DNA from 2 places in the Streptomyces sp. NPDC057654 genome. Region 1 is predicted to be linked to the other one. Evidence: riboswitches for the same ligand, from Rfam matches in the RefSeq annotation. Region 1 holds a riboswitch; the other holds the start of a gene.

Evidence for each region. Region 1 has a riboswitch for cyclic di-AMP ahead of ACFU99_RS30685 (NlpC/P60 family protein). Riboswitches for the same ligand answer to the same signal wherever they lie in the genome.
Region 2: another riboswitch for cyclic di-AMP. It lies ahead of ACFU99_RS07155 (transglycosylase family protein); the one in region 1 lies ahead of ACFU99_RS30685 (NlpC/P60 family protein).

Annotation. Positions count from the first base shown of each region.
Region 1 is NZ_JBHVHQ010000564.1:21-5,301, reverse strand. It holds partial or broken gene ACFU99_RS30695 (M23 family metallopeptidase) at 1-265, shown strand, start outside; gene pcrA (DNA helicase PcrA) at 358-2,895, opposite strand; cyclic di-AMP (ydaO/yuaA leader) riboswitch at 3,150-3,338, shown strand; gene ACFU99_RS30685 (NlpC/P60 family protein) at 3,346-4,557, shown strand; gene ACFU99_RS30680 (hypothetical protein) at 4,622-4,975, opposite strand.
Region 2 is NZ_JBHVHQ010000052.1:474-14,493, forward strand. It holds gene ACFU99_RS07115 (HNH endonuclease family protein) at 1-363, shown strand, start outside; gene ACFU99_RS07120 (DUF2079 domain-containing protein) at 621-2,141, opposite strand; gene ACFU99_RS07125 (N-6 DNA methylase) at 2,863-4,950, shown strand; gene ACFU99_RS07130 (SurA N-terminal domain-containing protein) at 5,523-6,140, shown strand; gene ACFU99_RS07135 (nucleoside triphosphate pyrophosphohydrolase) at 6,214-7,239, shown strand; gene ACFU99_RS07140 (DUF6479 family protein) at 7,658-8,080, shown strand; gene ACFU99_RS07145 (cytochrome P450) at 8,176-9,429, shown strand; gene ACFU99_RS07150 (transglycosylase family protein) at 9,609-10,688, shown strand; cyclic di-AMP (ydaO/yuaA leader) riboswitch at 10,950-11,128, shown strand; gene ACFU99_RS07155 (transglycosylase family protein) at 11,131-11,850, shown strand; gene eno (phosphopyruvate hydratase) at 12,167-13,447, shown strand; gene ACFU99_RS07165 (septum formation initiator family protein) at 13,597-14,020, shown strand, end outside.

The sequences.
Region 1 (5,281 bases):
CGACGGCACCGTGCGCACGCAGTACAACTCCGCCTACGGCAACATGGCCATGGTGACCTCCCCCGACGGCACCGAGACCTGGTACTGCCACCTGAGCAGCAACAAGATCCGGTCCGGCACGGTCAAGGCCGGCGACGTCATCGCCTACTCCGGCAGCTCGGGCAACTCCACCGGCCCGCACATGCACTTCGAGGTGCGCCCCGGCAGCGGCGCGGCCATCGACCCGCTGCCCTGGCTCCGCTCCCACGGCCTCGACCCGACGTAAGCACGGAGCCCGTGGGCCGAGCCCGTCGCCGAAGCCCGGCCCCGCCCCCGTACCGCCGCTGACGCCCGTACGCCCGTACGCCCGTACGCCCGCTACAGCTTCTCGACCGGCGCGTACCGCAGCAGCAGCCGCTTCGGCTTCGCCTCGCCGAAGTCGATCGTCGCCTCCGCGTTGTCCCCGCTGCCCTTGACCGTCACGACCGTGCCGAGCCCGAACGAGTCGTGCGTGACCCGGTCGCCGACCGCCAGCTGGACCACCGGGCGGTCGCCCGCCCGGCGCGTCGCGAAGCCGCTCGGGCCCGCCTTGGAGCGCGACGAGGAGAGCGAGGACATGATCCCGCCGCCGGAACCGCCCGATCCGCCCGATCCGCCCGAGCTTCCGGAGCCCGACCGGCCCGAGCCGACCGACCCCATCGACGCCGAAGGCGTCGCGGGACCGGTCCGCTTCCACTTCACGTACTCCTCGGGGATCTCCTCCAGGAAGCGGGAGGCCGGGTTGTAGGACGGCTGGCCCCACGCGCTGCGCATCGTCGACCGGGTCAGATACAGCCGCTCGCGCGCCCGCGTGATGCCCACGTAGGCGAGCCGCCGCTCCTCCTCCAGCTCCTTGGTCTGGCCGAGCGCCCGCATGTGCGGGAAGACGCCGTCCTCCAGGCCGGTCAGGAAGACGACGGGGAACTCCAGACCCTTCGCCGTGTGCAGCGTCATCAGCGTGACGACGCCGCCGCCGTCGCCGTCCTCGTCCGGGATCTGGTCGGAGTCGGCGACCAGGGCCACCTTCTCCAGGAAGTCCGCCAGCGTGCCCGGGTTCTCCTCGTCGCGCTCCTGCTCGAACTCCAGGGCCACAGCGGCCAGTTCCTGGAGGTTCTCGATGCGGGTCTCGTCCTGCGGATCGGTGGACGCCTGGAGCTCGGCGAGATAGCCCGTGCGCTCCAGCACCGCTTCCAGTACGGTCGCGGGCCCGGCGCCCGACTCGACGACCGTGCGCAGCTCCTCCATGAGGACGTTGAAGCGCTTGACGGCGTTGGCGGAGCGGGCCGCCATGCCGTACGCCTCGTCGACGCGGCGCAGGGCCTGCGGAAAGGTGATCTTCTCGCGCAGCGACAGCGCGTCGATCATCGCCTCGGCGCGGTCGCCGATGCCGCGCTTGGGCACGTTGAGGATGCGGCGCAGCGGGACGGTGTCCTCGGGGTTGGCGAGGACGCGCAGGTAGGCGAGGACGTCGCGGACCTCCTTGCGCTCGTAGAAGCGGACGCCGCCGACGACCTTGTAGGGCAGCCCGACCCGGATGAGGATCTCCTCGAAGACACGGGACTGGGCGTTGGTGCGGTAGAAGATCGCGACGTCGCCGGCCTTGGCGTCGCCCGCGTCCGTGAGCCGGTCGATCTCGTCGGCGACGAACTGGGCCTCGTCGTGCTCGGTGTCGGCGACATAGCCGGTGATGGTGGCGCCGGCCCCGGCCTCGGTCCACAGGTTCTTGGGGCGGCGGTTCTCGTTGCGCTCGATGACGGCGTTGGCGGCGCTGAGGATGGTCTGGGTGGAGCGGTAGTTCTGCTCCAGCAGGATCGTCGTCGCGTCCGGGTAGTCCTCCTCGAACTGGAGGATGTTGCGGATGGTCGCGCCCCGGAACGCGTAGATCGACTGGTCGGCGTCGCCCACGACGCACACCTCGGCGGCCGGGACCTCGTCCGTGCCGGCGCCCACCAGCTCGCGCACCAGGGTGTACTGGGCGTGGTTGGTGTCCTGGTACTCGTCCACCAGCACGTGCCGGAAGCGGCGCCGGTAGTGGTCCGCGACGTCCGGGAACGCCTGGAGCAGGTGGACCGTGGTCATGATGATGTCGTCGAAGTCCAGCGCGTTCGCCTCGCGCAGCCTCGCCTGGTACATCGCGTACGCCTCGGCGAGAGTCTTCTCGAATCCGTCGGCGGCTTGCCCGGCGAACTCCTCCTCATCGATCAGCTCGTTCTTCAGGTTCGAGATCTTGGCGCTGAAGGACTTGGGCGGGAAGCGCTTCGGATCGAGGTCCAGGTCCCGGCAGACCAGCGCCATCAGCCGCTTGGAGTCGGCGGCGTCGTAGATCGAGAAGGATGAGGTGAAGCCGAGCTTCTTCGACTCGCGGCGCAGGATGCGCACACAGGCGCTGTGGAAGGTGAGCACCCACATCGCGTTCGCCCGGGGGCCGACGAGGTCGCCGACGCGCTCCTTCATCTCGCCCGCGGCCTTGTTGGTGAAGGTGATCGCGAGGATCTGGCCGGGGTGCACGCCGCGCGCGCCCAGCAGATGCGCGATCCGGTGCGTGAGCACGCGCGTCTTGCCGGATCCGGCTCCGGCGACGATCAGCAGCGGCCCGCCGCTGTGCACCACCGCGGCGCGCTGTTCCTCATTGAGCCCCTCCAGCAGCGCGGCGGGGTCGATGACGGGCCGGGGCGCGCCGTCCCGGTAGTACGCGTCGCGCGCTCCGGAACCGCCCTGTCCCGAGGCCGGGCCGGACCGCTGTACGGGCGCGTCGAAGGCGCCCCCGAAGAGGTCGTCCGGCACCGGCTCCGGTGCGGCGTCCTCGGGCGGCGGCGGGGGCTCCTCGCCCGAAGGTTCGAGGTCCGCCAGGAAGCTGTCGTCAAAGAGGCTGCTCATCGCCCACCGAGTCTAGGCCGCCCCACCGACACGCGGCTCCGCCTGTGGAAAACAGGGGGCGGAGGGGCCGGAGACAGGGACGGAAAGCCGCCGCCAAGAGCCCCGAACCAGGCGAAGACGGGCAGCTCAGGACGCGGAAGACAAAGTCACGGAACGGTTCCGGCATATCGCACACCAGCCTTCACAGCGGCACCACACGTTGGCTACGGTGCTCGCTCAGGCAGCCCGTCCCCCCGCCGACGTCCCGTCTGCACGGGCCGCCAACGCCGAGTCCGGCCGCGCCGCGAGGCGCCCGGAGCCGGGGACCCACACGCACCACCGGGGTGAATCGGCCCGTACGCACGCGTGGCGCGCCCGTGCGCCCGTACGGACCGTAGGGCACAAACCTTCCAAACCCGCCCGAACCCGACAGCTAACCCGGTAGGCGGTCCACGGAAGGAGTCGCCTCCCTTGGCGTCACACCGCAAGCCCCGCAGGACCGGGTACGGGCCGCTCGACACGCCCACCCGCCGCCGCACCGCCGTCGGCCTCACGACCGCGGCCCTGGCCTCCGCCACCCTGCTCTCCCAGACCGCGCACGCCGCTCCGGGCCGCCCCACAGCCCCCAAGCCCTCCGTCGAGGAAGTCCAGCGCCATGTGGACGCCCTGTACCGGCAGGCGGGCACGGCCACGCAGGAGTACAACGCGGCCAAGGAGCGTACGGACGCGCAGAGCGGCAAGGTCGACCGGCTGCTCGACGACGTGGCCAAGCGCACCGGGAAGCTCAATGACGCGCGGCGCGCGCTCGGGGCGTACGCCGCGGCGCAGTACCGCGACGGCGGCATGAGCCAGACCGCGAACCTGCTGTTCGCCTCCGACCCGCAGAGCTGGTTCGACCAGACGCATCTGATCGACCGGATGACCGGCCGGCAGGAGCAGGCCGTACGGGAGTTCCGTACGCAGCAGAAGACAGCGGCCAAGGACCGGGGCGAGGCGGTACGGAACCTGGCCGCGCTCACCGATTCGCAGAAGCAGCTGAGGGCGAAGAAGGAGACAGTCCAGGGCAAGCTCGGCGAGGCGCGGGAACTGCTGTCGAAGCTGACGGCCCAGGAGAAGGCGCGGCTGGCCGAGATCGAGCGGAAGAAGGAGGCGGCGGCCAAGAAGAAGGCCGAGGAACTGGCGAAACGCCAGGCCGAGAAGCGCAAACAGGAAGAGGCCGCGAAGAAGAAGGAGCAGGGCTCGGGATCGGGCTCTGGATCGGGCTCGGAAAGCGGCCACAAGGGAGACGGCTCCGACTCCGGGGCCCCCTCCGGGTCTCACTCCGGGACGCACTCCGCCAAGGCCGACAAGGCCATCGCCTTTGCTCGCGCACAGATGGGCAAGCCGTACGTGTGGGGCGCCACCGGGCCCAATTCGTACGACTGCTCGGGGCTGACCCAGGCGGCGTGGAAGGCGGCCGGGGTCGATCTGCCGCGGACCACCTGGGATCAGGTCAAGACCGGGACGCGGGTCGCCACGGATGATCTCCAACCGGGTGACCTGGTCTTCTTCTACGACGACATCAGCCACGTCGGCATGTACATCGGCGACGGGAAGATGATCCACGCGCCGAAGCCGGGGGCGAGCGTGCGGGTGGAATCGATCTTCTACATGCCGATCTACGGGAGCGTGCGACCGGCGTAGATCACACCCTCCCGAGCGCTGGGGGCCTGTCTCACGCCCCCTTCGGGGGCCCGGCCGGAGCCGATCACGTCCACAGCAGGGCGATGAAGATGTTGGCGACGGTCAGGGCCCCCACGATGCCGAAGACGGGCGGCTCCACCTTCTCGTCGTCCCGCTTCACATAGACCAGGCCGAGGATCACGACCAGGAACGCCAGCTTGATTCCGATCTTGACGGTGTTGAGCGAGTAGTCCTGCGACTGGTCGAGACCGACCAGCGCGACGCCCGTCACCAGCATGGTCAGCGCGCCGTGCAGCATCGCCGGGACCATGCGCGCCTCGCCCTTGCCCATGGCCTTCATCTGGGTGAGAAAGCCGCCGAGCAGGGCCGCGATGCCGATGATGTGCAGGCCGACGACGGCGTGAATCAGTACGTCCATGAGGCCCGACAGTATCCGGGGCCTTATCACCCGCCGGCAGTCAGGTCAGCCTCATTCGCCGCTTCGATCAAGGGCGGCCGAAATCTTCCCGTACGAGCGCGAGTGGAGCGATCGCGTGCGGTCACCGTGCGCACGGTTTCATCCAATAGCGGTCATGCCCGCGCAGCCCCGTGACGGTCGGGCCTAGCGTCCTGCCCCAGGTGACCGGCTCCCCACTGGCGCCGTCCGAGCGAGCGGGCCCCGCCAGGGCCCGTACCGCGCCCGGACGGCGACTGTCGGCCACCGCGTCGAGAAAGCCCGGCGGCG
Region 2 (14,020 bases), on a different contig from region 1:
GGCCACAGCAAGATAGACATCGACCACGCCGTGGCCCTGTCCGACGCCTGGAAGAAGGGCGCCCGGCAGTGGTCCCCGAGCAAGCGCATAGCGCTCGCGAACGACCCGCTCAACCTCATCGCCTCCGACGCCTCCGCCAACCGCCAGAAGGGCGACGGCGACACGGCGGCCTGGCTCCCCTCCAACACGGCCTACCGCTGCGAGTACGTCGCCCACCAGGTCTCCGTGAAGAAGAAGTACGGCCTGTGGGTGTCCGCCGCCGAACGCGACGCGATGAAGAAGGTCCTCACCACCTGCCCCTCCGCCAAACTCCCCACCGGCGGCAACCCCACCGAGGCCCCGCCCCGCTTCAAGGCGAAGTAACTCCGCAGGGGAGCAACCCTGGGGCGACGGCGACGCGGCCCTGTCAGGGCAGCAACTCCGTCAGGGCAGCAACGCTGTCAGGGCAGCAACGCTGTCAGGGCAGCAACTCCGCTGGTGAAGCGGTTCCGTAGGGGGAGCAGCTCCGGAGGGGGAGCAGCTCCGTAGGGTGCCGCCCCGGGATGAAGCGGCTCCGTCAGGGCAGCAGTTCCGTCGGCGACGCGGCTCCGTCGGTGAAGCAGGCGCGGGGAGCGGCTGCTTCAGCGTGAGGCGACGGTGACGGCGACGTCGGCGGAGGGCGTACCGACGGCGGTAGCGGCAGCGGGTGCCGGGGTGGGTGCGGTCCGCCGCAGCACCACATACCCGCCGTCGCCGCCGAGGTACGTGTAAGCCGTACCCGGGTGCATCCGCTGGGTCTCGTCGAGCAGTTCCGCCGGCGCCTTCGCCTCGTCGTTGCGCAGCGCCACATAGTCGGGCTGTATCCCGCCGGTCCCTCCTATCCAGAACACTCGGCAGCGGTCGGTGAGCCTGCTTATCGGGCCGACGTTGGCCTCGACGGTCGCGTTGTCGGGGATGCGGTTCAGGAGCCGGTCGACGGCGCTGACCGCCGACGACTTGCGGTAGGTGTCGGCCTCGGTGAGGTCGGCCAGGGGGAGCGACGTGGTGAGTGCGAGCGCCGCGGCGGCCACGGCCGCGGGTATGTGATGGGCGTACGAGCGCAGCCAAGCGCGGGGACTCGCGCCCACCCCGGTGAGCGCGTCGACGAGGGCGATGAACACGACTGGCATGAGCACCGCGCTGTAGTGCCAGTCGATGCCCCAGTAGTGGTCGTCGTGGGACAGGAACCGCCAGGCCAGCGTGGGCAGCGCCACGATCAGCAGCGGGGAGCGCAGCGCGAGCAGCCCGGTGGTGGGCAGCAGGATCCACAGCAGGGTGCGGATCGCGGTGTCGAAGGGAATGGTGGGCGCCGGCCCGCCGTCGCCGTTGAGCTTGTTCCAGTAGTCGTACGAGCCGCCGTTGTTGAACCCCGGAATGACGACGCCAAAGGTGATGATGGCCGCGACGAGCCCGAAGGCGACGAGCCCGGCGGCCAGCGCGACCATGCGCGGCTGCTCCTTGCCGCGGAGCCGCACCAGCATGACGGCCCCGATGGCCGCGACGGTCAGCCCGAGGTCCTCCTTGACCAGGACGAGAGGCAGCGCCCAGCAGACCGCTGTCCACCAGCGCTGCCGCAGGACCGCTTCCAGGGAGAAGGCGATCAGCGGCATCGCGAAGGCGATCTCGTGGAAGTCGAATTCGACGGCGCGCTGGACACCCCAGGAGAGTCCGAAGGCCAGACCGATGGCGAGCCCGCGCTTTCGCCCCAGCAGATGGGCGGCGACGCGCGCCACGGGTATGACGGAGACCGCGAACAGCACCGCCTGCGCGACGAGCAGCGTCACGGGGGTGGGAAAGACCCGGTAGAAGGGCGCGAGGAGAGCGGTGACCGGGCTGAAGTGGTCGCCGAGGATATTGGCGCCGGGCCCCTTCAGATCGGCGACCGGCGCCTGGAAGTGGGCGTAGGCGCGTATGGCCTGCTCGAAGATCCCCAGGTCCCACGACATCGTCAGCAAGCGCCGGTAGCGGCAGATGGACAGCGCGGCGAAGGCGATGAAGAGCGCGGCTGCGAGCCAGTACGGGTCCAGGCGCGGGTTGCGCAGGGCCGCGGCGCGCGCACCGGCGGCGGGCGCGGCCTCGGCCGTGCTGCGGCCGGGTGTTGCGACTGCTGCGGCCGTGTCCATGGGCGGTCCTTGTCTCGGGGGATCGGGGGATCGGGGGATCGGGGGATCGGGGGATCGGGGGATCGGGGATCGGGATCTCGGGTCTTGTGGGCCTTGTCCGTGGCGTCGATTCGGGGCGTTTACCCAGGATGCCGGTCCAGGACGTCGCCCCAGGATGTCGATCCGGGCTGTCGAAAAGATACGCGAAGGGGATGGGCGGCTCGGGTGCTCTTCGTGGACGGCCGGGCAAGCGGACGGTCGGACGGATAGATGGACGGTCGGTCGCTGCGTCGCGCCGGTCTTCTTTGGTGGGGGTTCCTCTGGTGAGAGTGATGACGGTCAGGCCGTCGTCGGTTGCGGCCGGACCTTCGCGAATGAGGATCGCGTCTTCCCCTCCCCTTTCTCTTCCCTCCCCTCTCTCTTCTCGCGCCTGTGCTCGCGGGCGCGGTTCGGCTCTGTGCTCCCCTCCTCTCCCCTCCTCTTTCTTCTCCTCTCGTCTCGTGTGCTGGAGCCGGGCTGGATCCGCCCGCCGCGTGAGCGGATATGACAATGACAGCAGGGTCTGTGAATCGAGTCAACCATGTTCACTGGTTCGAGTGAGTTCACGGCCGTGAAGGCGGTTTTGCGGATTCGATGGGTATGCTCGGCGTCACAACAGATCGGAACAGCTCAGACAACCGCGGAACAGGCGGAACAGACGGAATAGTTCGGGCAACTCATGAGTGCGAGGGGACGGGAGCGCATGCAGGACAACGCAGCAGAGGTGACGGCTGCCGGGATCGCCCGGCTCGCCGGGGTGGGCCGGGCCGCCGTCAGTAACTGGCGCCGTCGTCACGACGACTTCCCCAAGCCCGTCGGCGGCTCGGACACCAGCCCGACCTTCGCGCTCAGCGCCATCGAGCGATGGCTGCGCGACCAGGGGAAAGTCGGTGAGATCCCGCTGAGCGAGCGGGTCTGGCAGCAGATCGCCGGGCACCCGGCCGGCGCCGTGACAGCCCTTCGTCACGCGGGCAGCGTGCTCGTGCTCGTGCGGGACCGGCCCGCGGACTGGGCGGAGCTCGCCGAGCTCGCCGACCCCGATCTGGCCGAGGCGCTGCCGTCGGCCCTCGGCGCCGCGCTGACCGCCCGGCTCGGCAACCTGCACCCGGTCGCCCTGCCCAGCCCGGTCGAGGTCGCCGCGTCCGCTCTTCTTCTGCGCGGGTCCGCCGAGCTCGCCACCGGCCTCGGCCCCCGGACGGCGTACGAGTTCCTGCTCGGCCGGCAGCTCGACGCCAACCCCCGGCAGTACACCCTCACCCCGTCCGCCCCCGCCGAACTGATGGCCGCCATCGCCGAATCCGGACTCGACCGGGACGGTGTACGCACCGTCTTCGACCCCGCGTCCGGTACGGGCAGCCTGCTGCGCGCCGCCGACACCAGCGGACCGCTGCACACCCGGGCCGTCTTCGCCCAGGAGGCCGACCCCGACCTCGCCGCGCTCAGCGCGCTGCGGCTCGCCCTGCACAGCACGGCCCAGGTGCGGGTGCGAGCGGGCGACAGCCTGCGGGCGGACGTGTTCCCCGAGCTGGAGGCGGACGTCGTGCTCTGCCACCCACCGTTCAACGAACGCAACTGGGGCCATGACGAGCTGGCGTACGACCCCCGCTGGGAATACGGCTACCCGGCCCGGACCGAATCCGAGCTGGCCTGGGTCCAGCACGCACTCGCCCGGCTGCGCACCGGGGGCACCGCCGTCCTGCTGATGCCTCCCGCCGCCGCCTCCCGCCGCTCCGGCCGCCGCATCCGCGCCGACCTGCTCCGCCACGGTGCGCTGCGCGCCGTCATCGCACTGCCCGCGGGAGCCGCGCCGCCCTACGGCATCCCCTTGCACCTGTGGGTGCTGCGCCGCCCCACCGCTCAACCCCTGCCCGCACCGCACCTCTTGCTCATCGACACCGCCGACCTGGCCGCCACCAATCGCGACCAGCTGCCCTGGCAGGCCGTGCGCACGGCGGTGCTCGACGCCTGGCAGGACTTCGACCGGAACGGCGCCATCGAGAAGAAGCCCGGAGTCTGCCGCTCGCTGCCGGTCATCGACGTCCTTGACGACGACGTCGACCTCGCCCCCGCCCGACATCTGCCCCCGCCCTCGGCGGGCGGTGGAGCCGCCGAGCTGGCTGAGGTGCACGCGCGGCTCACCACCGCGCTGCGGCGCACCTCCGGGCTCACCCCCGACCCCGCGAGACCTCTCACGTCCGTAGAGGCAGCCATCCCCGGCCGCTGGTCCACCACCACCGTCGGCGAGCTGGCCCGCGCCGGGGCCCTGGCACTGCGCGCCGGCGGGAGCGGCGCGAGCCCCGATCCGACAGGCGCGCCTCCTGTCCTGACGGACCATGACGTCATAGGGGGGTCCGAGCCGTCGGGCACGCTCCCCGAGGGTGCGGCCGAGGAGCCCATCCTCGTAGAGGAGGGCGACGTGGTGGTGCCCGTCCTCGGCGATGTCACCGTGGCCCGTGTCATCGACGCCGCGAGCGCCGGAGCGGCGCTCGGCCGCGGGCTGAACCTCCTGCGCCCCGACCCGGCCACTCTCGATCCGTGGTTCCTCGCCGGGTTTCTGCGCGGCACCGCCAACCAGCGCCAGGCCAGCAGTTATGCCTCCACGCCCACCCGGCTCGACGTCCGCCGGCTCCAACTGCCGCGCGTACCCCTGTCCGACCAGCGGCGCTACGGCCGCCGCTTCCGCTCCCTCGCTTCCTTCGAGGAGTCGCTGAGGCTCGCCGCACGGCTCGGCGAGCAGCTCGTACAGGGCCTGTACGACGGGCTGACGGACGGTACCGCGCGCCCGGAGTGATCGAACCCCCTCCGGCTGGGGCTGCTGGGGACTGGGGCCGTCGGCGGCTGGGAGCGAGAGCCGGCGGCCGGGCAAGGACCGAGGCCGGGCGGGACCGGGGCTGGGCGGGGACCGGGCAAGGACCGAGGCCGGGCGGGACCGAGGCCGGGCGGGGACCGGGGTTGGGCGGGGACTGGGCAAGGGCCGGAGGCTGCGCAAGGGGCGGGCTTGGGCAAGGGCCGGAGGCCGGGCAAGGGTTGGGCGGGGGCTGAGCAGGGGAGAGAGGGAGGCGTCGGCGCAGAAGCCAGGAAGGGGAGCAATCTGTGCGGAACGGTCCATAGCCGGAAGGCTGTTCCCCCTGTCACACCGTCACCAGCGGGCCGCATCTCCGTTCGTATCCCAACCGGCCCCGAATCGTTGGTCGAATCAGTGGCCTGGACCACGCGGACTCCCTAACATCGATCAACGCCAGCTCGATGCGACCACCCGCCATCCGACCGCCACCCCCTCCAGGAGGGGCTTCGTACGGCCTTTGTCATCACGGCCCTTCTCATCACGGCCCTTGCTATAAACGATCTTCGCCGGGAGGCTCCATGCACCGCCGCAGGACTGCGCTCTCCGTCTCCGCCGCCGCACTGCTGGTCGCGGCCCCCATGCTCACCGCGTGCGGCTCCGCCCCGCATCCCGGCGCGGCAGCCGTCGTCGGCAAGGACCGGATCAGCGTGTCCCAGCTCCAGGCCCAGGTGAAGGACGTACGGGACGCGCAGCGGGGGTCGCCGCAGGCCGAGCAGCTCGTCGCGGCCAGCCCCAGGCTCGGCCAGGACACCCTCGTCCGCCTCATCCAGTACCGGATCGTGGACAAGGCCGCCGAGGACAACGGGGTCGACGTGACCCGCCGCGAGGTGCAGCGGCAGCGCGCCGCGCTGGAGAAGGCGAACGGCGGTGCGGAGGCGGTGCGGGCCAGGTTCCTGTCGCTGGGCGTCGCGCCGGGCCAGATCGACCAGGCCATCAAGATGGACTACACGCGAGCCAAGCTGGACCAGCGGCTCGGGGCCGCCCGCACCAACCAGGTACTGATGGCGACGTCCAAGTCCATCGGCGTCGACGTCAATCCGCGCTACGGCAGCTGGGACGCCAGGCGCGGCACCGCTCAGGCCGCCAGCGAGCCGTGGCTGCGGGCGGCCACGGCGACGCCCGAGCAGCGAATGTGAGCGGTCGCTTACGCTCGACGGCGTGAACGCTTCCGCGCCGGACGGCTCCGGCCGCCACGACATCCGCCACGACATCGCGCCCCCGCACCGCACTGCCGCCCCGCGGGACGGCACCGGGCCCGCGGACGGTGCGGCCGACCCCGGCCGTATCGTCCTGCTGACCACGAGCCACCGGGTCGCCCCCGGTCTGCTGTCGTGGCCCGCCTGGCAGGTGCTGCGCGCAGCCGACCGGGTGCTGTGCGCCGACCCCGGCCACCCTCAGCTGCCGTATCTGGGGGAAGCCGGCGTCGAAGCCGAGCGGGCGGTGCCGGACGCCCGTGAGCTGGTCGGCTACTGCCTGGACGGCGGGCGCACCGCCGTGGTCGTCACCTCGGCGGAGGGTGAGTCGGCGCTCACCGCCGGGCTCGCCCGGCTCGCGGGCTCCGGACGGGAGCGGATGCCCGCGCTGGAGCTGCTCCCCGGCTCGTACGACCTGCCGGGGGCGCGCCTGCTCGACCTGGTGCAGGTCATGGACCGGATCCGCCGGGCCTGTCCGTGGAGCGGGGTCCGTACGCACGAGGACCTCGCGAAGTACGCGGTCGAGGAGACCTACGAACTGCTCGAAGCCATCGAGGAAGGAGACAGGGAGGCAGTGCGCGAGGAGCTGGGCGATGTGCTGCTCCAGGTCGTCTTCCACGCGCGCATCGCCCAGGACGACCCGGACGAGCCGTTCGCCATCGACGATGTCGCGGGCACCATCGTCGACAAACTCATCCACCGGCACCCGCACGTCTTCGGGGAGGAGAGCGCGGAGAGCGCCGAAGACGTACGAGAGCACTGGATGCGGACCAAGGCGATCGAGAAGCAGCGCGACTCGGTCACCGAAGGCGTGCCGCTCGGACAGCCCGCCCTCGCCCTGGTCGCCAAGCTCGCCTCCAGGGCGCGCGGGGCCGGGCTCGGTGTGGAGGCGCCGGTCGGGCCGGGCATCGGGTACGAGCTGCTGGCGCTCGCCGTGCGGGCCGAGGCGGAGGGGATGGAACCGGAGACGGCACTGCGCGCTGCCGCCCGTACCTACCGTGACGCGATCCGCGCCGCGGAGTCCGGCCCTACCGCCGACTGAGCCCGCGGCCGAGGTCGACGAGCCCGTGGTAAACGACGCTGATCCGCGGTCAATGACGCCGATCCGCGGTCAACGACGTCGATCCGCGGCCAACGTCGCCGATCCGCGGTCAAGGTCGACGAGCCTGCGGCCAAGAGCGTCGAGTCCGTGGCCAAGAGTGTCGAGCCTGTGGCCGAGGGGGGCGAGCCTGTGGCCGAAGTCGTCGGGCCCCGGGGCAGCTCGGCACCACCCGGCTCAGCCCGCCCCGCCGTCGCCCTCGCCCCGCCCCCGCCTCCTCCCCTCCTCCCCGCCGCCCGTCGAGTCGGCCGGGCCGGGCTGGGTGGCCTGGTCCGTGGGGTGAACACATCGGGGCGGCGTCCGTACACCCGTTCGGCCTATGGGGCGAGATGTCTGGGCGATCGGGGGGTACCCCAGTGCCATGCACTCAGAGATTCTTGATCTCGCCGCCGATAACGGGCTGCGTGGTGGGATTGCTCCGCTGGCCGTCGGGATCGTCGTGGTGGCCCTGTTGATCGGGGCCGTGGCCTACGGGCGCAAGCGGCGGGAGCGGGAGCCTGCGCCGCCGCAGGAGCCGCAGGAGCGGGCCGGTTCCTGGCAGACGCCGGAGGAGCAGAGCGGGCCCGTGCCCGCCGATCACGGGCCCGGTCATGACGGGGAGCGGGACGCGCTCGGCTATGTGAAGGAGGGGCGGGCCACTGACGAGCTGGCGCAGGACGGGCACCGTTACCTGCCGCACGAGCTGACGGACCCGGACAGCCACAGCGACCCGGAGCAGAAGCCGCGCAAGTGGAACGAAGGGGGGAGCGGCGGCTTCGGCAGCGGCGGCGGGGGGCACACGTAGGCGCAGTAGGCACACGTAGGCACTGGGATCGCTGCCCGGAGCGTTGCCCGGAATGCGCCTCGGGCGGTGGGGGCGGGCTCCTATAGCGTCGAGGGGTGCACGACAAGAACGCCGACAGCCCCGTCCCTGCCCTCTTCAGCTGGGAATTCGCCGCCGACCCCTACCCCGCGTACGCGTGGCTGCGCGAGCACGCGCCCGTACGCCGTACCGAGCTGCCCAGCGGGATCGAGGCGTGGCTCGTCACGCGGTACGCGGATGCCCGGCAGGCGCTCGCGGACGGGCGGTTGTCGAAGAACCCCGTGCACCACGCGGACGACGCGCAGGGAAAGAGCAAGACGGGCATTCCGGGCGAGCGCAGCGCGGGTCTGATGACGCATCTGCTGAACATCGACCCGCCGGACCACACGCGGCTGCGTCGGCTGGTCTCGAAGGCGTTCACTCCGCGCCGGATCGCGGAGTTCGCCCCGCGCGTGCAGGAGCTGACGGACGACCTGATCGACGCCTTCGCGGCGCGGGGCAGCGCCGACCTCATCCATGAGTTCGCCTTTCCCCTCCCCATTTATGCGATCTGCGATCTGCTGGGCGTGCCCCGCGAGGACCAGGACGGCCTGCGGGATTGGGCGGGCATGATGATCCGGCACGGCGGCGGGCCGCGCGGCGGCGTCGCGAGGGCCGTGAAGAAGATTCGCGGGTACCTGGCCGAGCTGATTCACCGCAAGCGACGGGGCGACGGCGACGACCTGATCTCCGATCTCATCCGAGCCTCCGACCACGGCGAGCACCTCACCGAAGAGGAGGTCGTGGCCATGTGTTTCGTGCTCTTGTTCGCTGGTTTCGAAACGACCATCAACTTGATCGGCAACGGCGCCCATGCTCTGCTGCGCCACCCCGAGCAGCGGGCCGCCCTTCAAAGCTCCCTCGCCGACGACGAGTACGGATTGTTGGAGGCGGGGGTGGAGGAACTGCTGCGCTTCGACGGGCCCGTGGAGATGGCGACATGGCGCTACGCGACTCAAGCACTGGAAATCGGCGGAGTCGCCATCGCGGAAGGGGACCCCGTCCTCGTCGTGCTGGCGGCGGCGGATCGCGACCCGGAGCGGTTCGCCGACCCGGACGCGCTCGACCTCTCGCGAAGTGACAATCAGCACCTCGGATACGGGCACGGCATCCACTACTGCATCGGCGCGCCGCTCGCCCGGCTGGAGGGCCGGACCGCCCTCGCGACGCTGCTGCGCCGCCTGCCCGACCTGCGTCTCGCGGCGGAACCGGAGGAGTTGCGGTGGCGCGGCGGGCTCATCATGCGCGGACTGCGCACACTGCCCGTGGAGTTCACGCCCCGCCAGAAGTGACGAAGCGTCAAGCGACGTGACCTCCGCGTGACCTCGGCTACATCGGCTTGTGACTGACTGAGCTCGTCGCTATCTTCAACCGACAACTCAGCTGCCACACGAGAGGCAACCGCATGCGCACCGGGAACGGTCGACACCGCCGCCCCCGTCAGGTCCCGGCCATTGTCGTAGCAGCGGGGGTGACGGGCGCCGGAATCGCCATGCCGCTGCTCGCGGCCACTGGTGCGAACGCCGCGGACACCGCGACCTGGGACCGCGTGGCCCAGTGTGAGAGCGGCGGGACATGGAGCGCGGACGAGGGGGACGGCTTCTACGGCGGGCTCCAGCTGTCGCAGTCGACATGGGATCTGTACGGGGGGAAGGCGTACGCGCCGAGACCCGACCTGGCCAGCCGGGCCCAGCAGATAGCCGTGGCCCAGAAGATCCTGGACGGTCAGGGCACCAAGCCCTGGTCGGGCTGCGCGGTCAGTTCCGGCCTCACGCGCGGCAGCGCGTCCCCCGGCGTGGACCCGGGCAGCTCGGAGGCGCCCTCCTCGGGCTCCTCGGACTCCTCCAAGGCGTCTTCCCAGCCGTCCTCCAAGCCCTCCTCGCAGTCGTCCGAGCCGTCGCACAGTTCGTCGCAAGGTTCCTCACACGGCTCCGAGTCCTCGAAGGGCTCCTCGGGCGACGGCCGTGCGGACTCGGACAAGGACCAGCCAGGGAAGGCCGGGCCCGGGAAGGGCGGGTCGAGCGCGACGCCGAGCGGTAAGGACACCGGTAAGGCGGACGCCGGTAAGAAGGGGTCCGGCTCGGCCGAGAGCCCCGAGCCCGGCGGCAAGCCCTCCCAGACGCCCTCCAGCACCCCCTCCACGCCCTCTGGGTCCTCCGCCGACACCGACCCCACCGCCCCCACGACGGGGGCCACGGGCACGCCCGCGCCCGGCGAGGGCCGGCACCGGGGCGGTTCCGATGAAGGGGAGAAGGGGAGTAAGGGGAGCGACAGCACCGAAAGCCCCGCAGGTTCCGCGCGGGACGACGGCGGGCGGAGCGGCGGCCGGCACGCCTCGCGCGGCGGGGAGGCGCGGAGCGGGGACTCGTCCCGTACGCCCCAACAGGCCCCCCGCGACTACACGGTGCGGTCGGGAGACAGTCTGTCCGTGATCGCGGAGGAGCACTCCGTCTCCGGCGGCTGGAACACCCTCTACGAACGCAACCACAGCACCGTGGGAAGCGACCCTGATCTGATTTTCCCTGGTCAAAAGCTTGATCTCGGAACGTGAGAACGACGGTACGGGCGGTATGTCCGTTCCGGAGGAAAGTGAGACATGGGTCTCGTTGACAGTCTCGGTTTCCTCACCTGTCCGATCTTTCCCTACCGTCTCTCACCTGCGGAAATGCGCTGTTTCTGTGGGTACGGAGGGGCAACTGCCGCCAGGAGGGGGGGTTTGAACCCTCCTGGGCAGTGTGTTTAACGTCGTCACCGCTCGCCACCGTGAGCACCACGATCGCCACGCCGAATCCTGCCGGCGGTCGCTGGAATAGTCGCGAAAGCGCCGTAGGCAGGAGCGGGGGAACCAAGGTAGGCCGCCGGAACGGCCCGTCGACAGTGACGGGGACCGGGACGGCTAGGGGTGAAGCCCCGTGTGCTCCGGCACACGAGGCCGGGCAGCTCACAGCCCGAACCCGACAGCTCACCTCGTAGGCGTCGGTGAGGAAACCAACATGCTTATCTCCAAGGGCAAGCACCGCCGTCCGTCCAAGGCCGTCCGTGTCGCCACGCTCGCCGGTGTCGCCGGTGCCGCGGTTGCCGTCCCGCTGATGGGCGCCACCTCCGCCTCCGCCGCCTCCGTCTCCACCTGGGACAAGGTCGCGCAGTGCGAGTCCGGTGGCAACTGGTCGATCAACACCGGCAACAGCTACTACGGCGGCCTGCAGTTCAGTAACTCCAGCTGGGCCGCGGCCGGCGGCACCAAGTACGCCCCGCGCGCCGACCTGGCCACCAAGGGCCAGCAGATCGCCACCGCCGAGAAGCTTCTCGCCATGCAGGGTCCGGGCGCCTGGTCCTGCGCCGGCGCCGGCAACCTGACCTCCGGCGGCCCCTCCGCCAGCGTCAACACCGGCGGCGGCTCGCACAGCAGCGGCTCGCAGCACGCCGACCGCAGCCAGCGTCAGGCCGCGCCGAAGCAGCAGGCCCCGAAGCACTACGCGCCGAAGCAGCAGGCCCCCAAGCAGGCCGCGCCCAAGGCCGCGCCGCAGCCCGTCGCGCCGAAGTCCATCCAGAAGGGCGACGGCGAGTACAAGGTCAAGTCCGGCGACACCCTCGGCAAGATCGCCAAGGAGCACGGCGTCAAGGGCGGCTGGCAGAAGGTGTACGACCTGAACAAGGGCATCGTCTCCGACGCCAACCTGATCTACCCGGGTCAGCAGCTCCACCTGAGCTGATCCGCTTCCCGGGGGGCGGCTTCATCACCGTCCCCCTGTCTCTCCGCTCATGAGAGACCGCCCCGCTCCGGCGCGCCATCCCCCCCCCGATCGCGCCGAAGCGGGGCACTCGCATGTCCGGGGTCTGTCGTCGGCCTTTGCGGCCTGACCGGTTCCCGCCCCCGTTCCCCCTTCGGCGAACAACGCCGCCATTCGTCCTCTGATCTGGCCCTTTGGCTCATTTTTCGGTCCACGCTCCGGGCTGCGCGCGGGCGGACGCCCCCCGGCCCGTTAGGCTCGGGGTGCAGAAACCAGTCACCCCATGAAGGAGACACTCGTGCCGTCCATCGACGTCGTCGTAGCTCGCGAGATCCTCGACTCGCGAGGCAACCCCACGGTCGAGGTCGAGGTCGGCCTCGACGACGGCTCCACGGGCCGTGCCGCCGTGCCGTCCGGCGCCTCCACCGGTGCCTTCGAGGCGCTGGAGCTGCGCGACGGCGACCGCAACCGCTACCAGGGCAAGGGCGTCGAGAAGGCCGTTCTCGCCGTCATCGAGCAGATCGGCCCGGAGCTCGTCGGCTACGACGCCACCGAGCAGCGCCTGATCGACCAGGCGATGTTCGACCTGGACGCCACCGCGGACAAGTCCTCGCTCGGCGCCAACGCCATCCTCGGCGTCTCCCTCGCCGTCGCGCACGCCGCCTCCGAGGCGTCCGACCTGCCGCTCTTCCGCTACCTCGGCGGCCCGAACGCGCACCTGCTGCCGGTGCCGATGATGAACATCCTCAACGGCGGCTCGCACGCCGACTCCAACGTGGACATCCAGGAGTTCATGATCGCGCCGATCGGCGCGGAGTCCTTCTCCGAGGCGCTGCGCTGGGGCACCGAGGTCTACCACACGCTCAAGAGCGTGCTGAAGGAGCGCGGCCTGTCCACCGGCCTCGGCGACGAGGGCGGTTTCGCCCCGAACCTGGGCTCGAACCGCGAGGCGCTCGACCTCATCATCGAGGCCATCAAGCAGGCCGGTTACGCGCCCGGCCAGGACATCGCGCTCGCGCTCGACGTCGCCGCCTCCGAGTTCTACAAGGACGGCGTCTACGCCTTCGAGGGCCAGGAGCGCTCCGCCGCGCAGATGACGGAGTACTACGAGGAGCTCGTCGCCTCCTACCCGCTGGTCTCCATCGAGGACCCGCTGTACGAGGACGACTGGGCGGGCTGGAAGGTCCTCACCGACAAGCTGGGCGAGAAGGTCCAGATCGTCGGCGACGACCTGTTCGTCACCAACCCGGAGCGCCTCGGCCGCGGCATCGAGGAGGGCGCCGCCAACGCCCTGCTGGTCAAGGTCAACCAGATCGGCTCGCTGACCGAGACGCTGGACGCCGTCGAGCTGGCCCAGCGCAACGGCTTCAAGTGCATGATGTCCCACCGCTCCGGCGAGACCGAGGACGTCACCATCGCCGACCTGGCCGTCGCCACCAACTGCGGCCAGATCAAGACCGGCGCCCCGGCCCGCTCCGAGCGCGTCGCCAAGTACAACCAGCTGCTGCGCATCGAGGAGATCCTCGACGACGCGGCGGTCTACGCCGGCCGCTCCGCGTTCCCGCGCTTCAAGGGCTGACACCACCGCCCGCGAGCTCGCGGAACACGGCCGTACGCGGCCGAGCGCGTAAGCGAAGCGTCCCCGGCACCGGTCCCGTACCGTTGCCGGGGACGTGTACGTACGCGGGTCGCACGGGCGACGAGGGCGACGAGACAGGGGAGGCGGCTGTGCCGGCGGATCGGTTCTCCACGGCGACCAGGCTGAAGGCGCTCGGCGAGCAGGCCGCCGCCCGCGTGTACCGGACCCGGCCCGTGCGCCGCAACCGCCTCACCGGCCGGGCGGCGCTGCTCGCGCTCGTCGTCTGCTCGCTGGTCGTCGCCCTGGCCTACCCGATGCGTCAGTTCATCACCCAGCGCTCGGACATCGGCGACCAGCTGCGGCAGTCGCAGAAGGCGCGCGACGAGGTCAAGCGGCTGCGCGAGGAGAAGGCGCGGCTGAAGGACCCGGCCTACATCGAGCAGCAGGCGCGCGAGCACCTGCACTACGAACGGCCGGGGGAGACCGGCTACAGCGTGGTGGACGGCGGCGGCGACGCCAAGCGGCCCAAGGACCAGGGCGGCGCGGGCCGCTCCTGGTCCGACAACCTCTGGG